Pseudobacter ginsenosidimutans: one gene and its partner. The protein of the gene in region 1 interacts with the protein of each later gene in a pairwise test. Links are inferred from orthologs where the notes say so. Each region holds a gene or a part of one and is shown in the gene's direction. Other genes may lie near its edges.

Region 1 (4,333 bases):
CCAGGGATTGAACAACTGGAAGGAAGTAGCAATAGCGGAAACAACTGCTTTTGCCCTACTCCCTTTCCGTTCCGAGAGACCATACCTTGTACGGCAACTCAAACCAGTCCGGCATAAAGACGAGTGGTGGCTGCAAGATTCCAATGGTGAAATCATGCTGTTGAAGGAATCACATCGCTATATCTGGAAATTATTATCCATCAGCGGCGGCACACCGCTGGATGCAGCCCTGCTCGGTAAAGAAGATAAATACAAAGTAGTAGGGATCTGGAATAACGGAGAATACATCATTCTATAAATCAGTACATGGAGCATTGGAATCAAATAGTGACCGCTGCCATGATGGGCACGGATAAAAGTCCGCTCAGTGCTGCAGGACTTCCCGATGAGTTGTCCGGAGCCGCAGGCATGATCATCGAAAACAAATCCATCAGTAAGGAGGAGCAGTTCCTGCAACTGGCTGCACTGCTGATGAATTTCCGGCAGAGCGGTGTTTCCGCTCTGCCTGATCCGGGAATAGCCGCAGAAGTGGCGCCGGTGGAAACCCTGTCCTGGTGCAGTATCCAGGCTATGCAGGTGTTAAAGGATATAGTGGGCGAAGATCTGGATACACTTATTCATTACTGGCTGATCCGCTGTGCAGAAAAACAACAACTCATACATCCTTCCTTAATTCCAGCCATGCTGGAGCAGGCCCTATACAATAAAAAATGGCAACCACTGGTTGCTGCCTGCTGTGGGAAAAGAGGCGAATGGTTGAGCCGCTTCAATCCCGCCTGGAAATTTTCAGCCAATCAAACCGTGGATGATGCCTGGCAAACCGGTACGCCTGAACAAAGGAAACAGGTACTGCGTGAACAACGGGCAAGTAATCCGCAACAGGCCATCACTATGTTGCAGGCCGTATGGCCGCAGGAAGATGCAGGAACCAGGCAGGGCTTCCTGGAATTGCTGGATGAAAATATCAGCGAAACAGATTTGCCTTTTCTCGAATTACAATTCACAGAAAAAAGTAAAAAAGTAAAAGCAGAAGCAGTTCGTTTGATGTTGCTGATCCCATCCAGCAGCATCATAAAAAAATATGAGAACACGCTAAAGAAGCTCGTCATATTGCAAAAAGAAAAAACCTTGCTGGGAATGAGCAGCAGGCTCAAACTGCAATATGCGCCCACTGACTCCATAAAACAGGAAATAACCGAACTGGCGCTGGAATCAAAGTCTGGCCAACCAGGCTATTCCAATGAAGAATGGATCTACTATCAACTGATCAAAGCCGTACAGCCAGCATTCTGGGAACAATATCTTCAGCAACCGGGTGAAAAGATCATTGAGCTGTTCCAGGCAGATGAGCTTGGAAAGAAAATGATCCCTGCCCTGGTGCTCTCTGCAGTTGCGAATAAAGACAAGCGCTGGGGCGAACTGCTTTTCACGAATGCTGCAATAGTGTACACGGAAGTGTTGCCACTGATCCCGCAGCAGAAAAGAGAAGAGTACATGTTGCAGTATTTTGAAAAACTCCCGGATGAAATGACAGATATGGCATTTCAAAGTGAAAAAACCTGGAGTTTGCCATTAGCCATGAAGGTGCTGACCCAGTTTGCCACTAACCCTTACCGTTACCAAAAGAACATGCTGCTGAAACATGTAATGCTCATCCCGGATGAAGTAACCGGAATGTTGAGCAGCATTCGACCACAAGAAGATTACAAAGGGACTATGTGGCAGAACACTTCACATTTTCTCAGACGCATCCTGGAATACAAAAAAGAAATCATTCAGGCATTCAACGCATAAAACAAACCATATGTCAACCATCTTACGTCAGCATGCAGAAAATTTATTTGCACAGGAGCTGGAAGAACTGAAGAAGCAGGACGGTGATCAGAAGCCCGTCAACTGGGTATTGAGCCCCCGGGCTGTAGTCACTTATCTTGTTGGTGGAAAATTGAAAAATGGATTTGAAGTTTCTCCCAAATACATCGGCAACAAACGACTGATGGAAATTGCTGTTGCTACCCTCACTACAGACCGCGCTCTGCTTTTGTACGGATTGCCCGGAACTGCCAAGAGCTGGGTGAGTGAGCATCTTGCCGCGGCGATCTCTGGCAACTCCACGCTGATTGTTCAGGGAACGGCAGGTACTGGCGAAGAAGCGATCCGCTACGGTTGGAACTATGCAAGACTCTTATCAGAAGGCCCAACAGAAAAGGCGTTGGTGGAAACACCCATCATGCGTGCCATGAAGGATGGAAAGATCGCGCGCATCGAAGAGCTGACGAGGATCGGAGCCGATGTGCAGGATGCTTTGATCACGATCCTTTCTGAAAAAACATTGCCCGTGCCTGAGCTCAATATCGAAGTGCAGGCCGTGCAGGGATTCAATATCATCGCTACTGCCAACAACCGCGACAAAGGCGTGAACGAGCTCAGCTCGGCCCTCAAGCGGCGCTTCAATACCGTAATCCTTCCAGTGCCTGATTCCATGGAAGAGGAGATCGATATTGTGAAAAGAAGAGTGGAAAGTTTCGAGAAAGTGATGCAGTTGCCTGCGGAACCACCGGCATTGCAGGAGATCCGCCGCATCGTTACCATCTTCAGAGAACTCCGCAGTGGTCTTACGCTCGATGGAAAAACTAAAGTGAAAATGCCTTCCGGCACACTCAGCACCGCTGAAGCCATCTCTGTAGTGAACAATGGTCTCAGCATGGCTGCCTACTTCGGAGATGGTCAGCTGAAAGCCCATGATCTTGCAGCAGGCATTATCGGTGCTGTGGTGAAAGATCCCGTGCAGGACAGGATCGTATGGAACGAATACCTGGAAACAGTGCTCAAAACAAGAGACGACTGGAAAGATATTTATCGCGCCTGCCGCGATCTCGGCGCTTAATGGTTTTGATCAACTCAAGCAATTCAAATGGCCATTCATATTCTTGGAATAAGACATCATGGTCCGGGCTCGGCAAGGAATGTGAAACAATTCCTGGAGCAGATCAAACCGGATATTGTGCTGGTGGAAGGCCCGCCGGAAGCCGATGGCATTCTGCAATGGGTCACGGACAAAGAATTGGTGCTACCTGTAGCCATCCTCTGCTTTCAACCGGAGAACCCGCAGCAGGCGGTGTTCTATCCCTTCGCTGAATTCTCTCCCGAGTGGCAGGCGATTCAATATGCAAGGAAGAACAATATCCATGTTCGTTTCATTGACCTGCCCATTTCGCACAAATTTGCCTTGGATGCTGCAAAAGAAGCCACCACACCAGCGCCTGCCGATGATGCAGATAATACCAGTCAGCTGAATTCCGATCAGGATGAAGCACAACAACCATTATCCCCAACCGGAGAAGAATTCACTGAATCCATCGATCCCAAAAATCTCCGCCGTGACCCTATCCATGAGCTGGCGCTTGCAGCCGGTTATGATGACGGTGAGAAATGGTGGGAGCATATGGTGGAATACAGGAAAGATACCAGCGCGATCTTTGAAGCGGTAGAGGAAATGATGGGAGCGCTTCGCGAAGCATATCCCAATGCGGACGACAACATGGAACAACTGCGCGAAGCGCATATGCGCAAAGTGATCCGGCAGGCTGAAAAAGAGATGTTCGGAAATATCGCAGTGATCTGCGGTGCCTGGCACGCACCGGCATTGAAGGATATGCCGAAAGCAAAAGAAGACATTGACCTGCTCAAAGGATTGCCAAAAGTAAAAGTGGAATGCACCTGGATCCCCTGGACCTATAACCGTCTCAGCTTTGCTTCTGGTTATGGCGCCGGGATCCGGAGCCCGGGATGGTATGAACATATCTGGCATCATCCGCATGACGATGGCACCCGCTGGATGGCCCGTGTGGCAAAGCTTTTCAGGGAGCAACAGATGGACACATCCGTGGCGCATGTGATGGAAGCCGTGCGGCTTTCGCAATCGCTCGCTGCGCTCCGTAATCTGCCCAAAGCCGGATTGGAAGAATTGAATGAGGCCACGCTCAGCGTGCTTTGCATGGGTGAGAACATCCTGCTTTCACTCGTGAATGATCAACTCATCATTTCAGATCGCATCGGCAATGTGCCCACCGAAATTCCTAAGCCACCGCTTCAGCTCGATATCGAGCGCTTACAGAAAAAACTCAGACTGCCTGCAACTGCAGAACAGAAAGAATATACACTCGATCTCCGCAAAGAAACTGACCTGCAACGAAGCATCTTTCTTCACAGGCTCAGGTTACTAAAATTGAAATGGGGAAATCAATCCTCCGTTTCCGGAAAAGGAACCTTCAAGGAATTGTGGACGCTGCAATGGGACCCGGCATTCAGTATCGATATCATCGAAAAAGGA
Region 2 (4,428 bases), 110 kb from region 1 along the record:
ATGAGATCATCATCGGAAGAAAATTCACGGAAAGTTTCTCTCTGCAACTGAACCCGATACTGGTGCACAGAAACCTGGCGCCAGCCAATGGACATAATAATACATTCGCGCTTGGGATCGGATCCAGGCTGAAGCTCACCAAAAGAACCGCCTTCATGCTGGATTACCAACCAGTTCTATCCGGCAGGCAGACAGGCACCAAAGACATGCTGGCGGTCGGCTTCGATATCGAAACCGGCGGTCACGTATTTCAATTGCATTTCACCAATGCTACGGGGATGAATGAAAAAGCATTTATAACAGGCACTACGGACGATTTCTGGAAAGGGGATATACGGTTTGGCTTCAATATCTCGCGGGTATTCACCGTAGGTAAAAAGAAGTAATTATTTTTTCAGCAATATCAGCAGGATGGCTACCACACCTCCCATCACAAAGGCGAAGTAAGTGAACATCCATTGCATGATGTCCGTATTATTCACTCCGGGAAATTTTTTTTCAAACAAATCTTTATGCAGGTTATATGCTTGCTCTACCATAAGCCCAACCCGCAGGTCCAGCGCTTCCTCAAATTCCTTCCTGTCTTTACGCTCAATTTCAGAGTAATGTTTCAATAAGAGATCCCGCTCCTCTGCAAACATTAACTGTACACATTTACTCATGATGGCGGCATCGCTGTCACCAAGCTTCAGTTTGTTCTTACAGAGGTCATGGATCCTTAGATCGATCATTGAATTACTTTCCATTTGACATCGGTTTTCATTTAGTGTTCGTGAATCGTTGACTTTGTAAAGATGATGAGCACCCGGGAAACAACAAGGGGAAAAAAAACGCGATTCTGCGTTTTTTTTCCCCTTGTTGTTTGAAATAAATTTTGTATTGATGTTAGTCGAGAACCCATTCCACTTCACCTACTGCGAAGTACCTGTCCATTACGTCCTTTGTATGCAACTGGCCTTGTTCGGTTACACCGCAGACGTTAGTTTCAAAAACACTGCTATCTTTTTTCAATTTCACTTTCTCTCCGATCCTGTACATCGCTTCATGATAAGCGCGAAGAATATCACGACCTTCCCCAGCCGATAATTTCTTCCACCATTTTTCCTGGTATTCGCAAAGCGTGGTGGCCAGCGCCTGCACATCGAAGTTCCGCCCTGTGATCTGTTTCAGGCTGACGGGATTCCTGAATGCACCATCGAACCGCGCCTGATTGATGTTCACTCCCATCCCAACAATAGCCCAATCCCAGATTGCCTGTCCTCCGGCCGTTTCCAGCCTGTTTTCGATCAGGATGCCGGCTGCCTTTCTGTCACGCCAATAAATATCATTGGGCCATTTGATCCTGGTTTCGTCACCCGCATAATTTTTAAAGAATTCATAACAACTCAGTGCCATGGCGGCAGATAGCAAAACTGCTGATAAAAAGGGAGCTCACCAGGTTTGATAATGGTGCTGAGAATGATATTGTCTCCGGGCGCCGTCAGCCATTGCCGGCCTCTCTGGCCTTTCCCGGCGGTTTGCTCCAGGGCAAAAAAGGCTGCTCCGTGCTTCGCTTTGCCCTCAATGGCCAGGGCCATGGCATAGTTGTTGGTGCTGTCAACTGAAGGCAATACCGTCAAAGGCCGGCCAATAGTGTGTAAGATAGCGGGATGTGACAAAAGATTACTATTTTTGACAACAACGAAAATAGGCATTCCAAGTGAACGTTTCGGTGCCTGCGCTGTTGTAGATATTAGCGGTAAAAATTGATCATCAAAAAGTACGAATTATTGGAACAACTTTCAATGTTAGCTACCCGTCGCAAAAGTAGCAGTGTAGCGAGGTTAACAAAGAGCTCAAAGATCATCAAAGCTATCATCCACGCCATTCAGGAGAAAAAAGGGGAAAACATCATTTCCCTCGATCTCCGAAAAATTCCCGAAGCAGTTGCTGATTTTTTCATTATTTGCGATGCCGGCAGCACCACGCAGGTGAAAGCCATTGCAGATTATGTTGAGGTGCACGTGAAAGAGAAAACTGGTGAAGTACCCTATCACCATGAAGGCCGCCAGGCATCTCAATGGGTGATCACAGATTATGTGAATGTAGTGGTACACGTTATGCATTCAGAAACACGCAAGTTCTACAAACTGGAAGAAATGTGGAGTGACGCCGCAGCGGATGAACATTCCTGATGACTGCGTCTGATCAGGATCCGGAACTGATCGCTGGAATAAAAAGGAGCTTTTCCAGTGATCAGGTTGTTTTTTGAACTATTTTGTCTTATTATTATTAATCAGAAAAACAAGAGACACAACATATTATGTCAGACGAGTCAAGACAGAACGAAAGAAATTTCCCTCCGCGCATGCGCCCCAGGGATGATGGCAACGGACAACGAAAAGGCCCGAGGTTCAATATCTATTGGGTCTGGGCTATCATCTTTGCAGTACTTGTGGGCTTCCAGCTTTTCGGATCCCTTACCCCGGACACCAAAGGAATCAATGATCTCGAGTTCTACGCCATGCTCAAAAAAGGAGATGTGGACAAGATCACCACAGTCACCAATAAGAACCTTATCAGGGTTTATCTCAAAAAAGAAAGCGTAGAAAAATACAAATCACAACTTTCAAAGAACAGTCAGGCCAGCGTTGAAAAAGGACCGCAGTTCGAATTCAAAGTGGTTGACGCCAAAGAATTTGATAAGAAACTGAGCGACTGGTACGATAAGAACCCCGATGTTGCCCCTGTTGTGAACAATCCCATCCAGGAAGGCGAATGGTTCGGATCCCTGATCCAGCTCTTACTCCCACTGGTTGTGATCATCCTCATCTGGATCATGCTCATGCGTAAAATGGGCGGTGGCGCAGGGGGCGGAAGTGGTCCCGGCGGTATCTTCAATATTGGAAAATCAAGGGCAACCCTCTTCGATAAAGGAACAAAAGTAAATATCACTTTCGCAGATGTTGCAGGACTGGACGAAGCCAAGGTGGAAGTGATGGAGATCGTGGATTTCCTGAAAAATCCCAAGAAGTACACTGCATTGGGTGGAAAGATACCCAAAGGCGCACTCCTGGTAGGTCCTCCCGGTACCGGTAAAACCCTGCTCGCAAAAGCAATGGCAGGTGAAGCACAGGTTCCCTTCTTCTCCATGAGCGGTTCCGATTTCGTTGAACTGTTCGTTGGTGTGGGCGCCAGCCGCGTACGCGACCTCTTCAAACAAGCACGTGAAAAAGCTCCCTGTATCATATTCATCGATGAGATCGATGCCATCGGCCGCGCCCGTGGTAAGAACGCCATCATGAGCAACGACGAACGTGAAAGCACACTCAACCAGTTACTGGTAGAGATGGACGGTTTCTCCGGTGAATCAGGTATCATCGTTCTGGCAGCCACCAACCGCCCGGACGTACTGGATACCGCACTCCTCCGCCCAGGCCGCTTCGACCGTCAGATCTCCATCGACAAACCAGATCTCAAAGGCCGTGAGCATATTTTCAAAGTGCACCTGAAGCCCATCAAGATCTCTGAAAAAGTTGATATCCATAAACTCGCCGAACAAACGCCAGGCTTCGCCGGCGCAGACATCGCGAATATCTGTAACGAAGCCGCACTTATCGCTGCCCGTAAAGGCAAACAGTCAGTTGAGATGGAAGACTTCCAGGATGCAGTTGACCGTGTGATCGGTGGCCTCGAAAAAAAGAACAAGATCATCTCTCCCGAAGAGAAAAAGATCATTGCCTACCACGAAGCCGGTCACGCTATCTGCGGCTGGTTCCTGGAACACGCATACCCATTACTGAAAGTAACCATCGTTCCACGCGGTGTGGCTGCACTCGGTTACGCCCAGTACACTCCGAAAGAACAATACCTGTACAATACAGATCAACTGATGGACCAGATCTGCATGACCCTCGGCGGCCGTGCCAGCGAAGAGATCTTCTTCGGCAAGATCTCTACCGGCGCGCAGAACGACCTCCAGCAGGTTACCCGCATCGCTTACTCTATGATCACTGTATATGGTATGAACGATAAAGTAGGTAACGTAAGCTTTTACGACCCTGCTGCTGAAAACTCTTTCACCAAGCCATACTCTGAAGAAACTTCCAAACTGATCGATGAAGAAGTTAGAAAGCTCATCGACGTCGGTTACCTGAAGACAAAAGAGTTATTGTCTCAGAAAAGAACAGAGGTAGCTAAACTGGCTGAAGCGCTGCTGGAAAAAGAAGTACTGTTCCAGAGCGATGTGGAAGCTCTGATCGGTAAACGTCCGTTTGAAGAAAAGAAAACGCTCGATGTTGATGGAAACCCTGAGCACCATTCAGAGAATGGAACCATCAGCGAAGGCGTTCCTCCTTATGATAGCAATGTGACCAATCATCCAGTACAGAGCAACGAACAGGAAAAGCAATCATGAGCGTTTCACCATCCAAAGAGAATATTTTAAAG

What was found.
Region 2: the proteins of FSB84_RS08475 (region 1) and rsfS interact in binary tests that used the Escherichia coli proteins (3 or more experiments, as listed by UniProt). The link is inferred for Pseudobacter ginsenosidimutans from one-to-one orthologs.

The regions. Positions count from the first base shown.
Region 1 is NZ_CP042431.1:2,067,821-2,072,153, forward strand. What follows is about bases 972-3,845. They hold FSB84_RS08475 (ATP-binding protein), read left to right. Parts: upstream 972-1,804; coding sequence 1,805-2,887; downstream 2,888-3,845. Other genes in these bases: FSB84_RS08470 (DUF5691 domain-containing protein), read left to right, coding at 972-1,794; FSB84_RS08480 (DUF5682 family protein), read left to right, coding at 2,915-3,845. Outside these bases: FSB84_RS08465 (SWIM zinc finger family protein), read left to right, coding at 1-298; more of FSB84_RS08470, read left to right, coding at 307-971; more of FSB84_RS08480, read left to right, coding at 3,846-4,333.
Region 2 is NZ_CP042431.1:2,174,599-2,179,026, forward strand. Bases 511-3,479 are described here. They hold rsfS (ribosome silencing factor), read left to right. Parts: upstream 511-1,784; coding sequence 1,785-2,174; downstream 2,175-3,479. Other genes in these bases: FSB84_RS08935 (hypothetical protein), read right to left, coding at 511-746; FSB84_RS08940 (biotin--[acetyl-CoA-carboxylase] ligase), read right to left, coding at 886-1,395; FSB84_RS08945 (biotin--[acetyl-CoA-carboxylase] ligase), read right to left, coding at 1,386-1,658; ftsH (ATP-dependent zinc metalloprotease FtsH), read left to right, coding at 2,303-3,479. In the rest of the region: FSB84_RS08930 (DUF5777 family beta-barrel protein), read left to right, coding at 1-386; more of FSB84_RS08935, read right to left, coding at 387-510; more of ftsH, read left to right, coding at 3,480-4,396. UniProt on the Escherichia coli protein: Functions as a ribosomal silencing factor. Interacts with ribosomal protein uL14 (rplN), blocking formation of intersubunit bridge B8.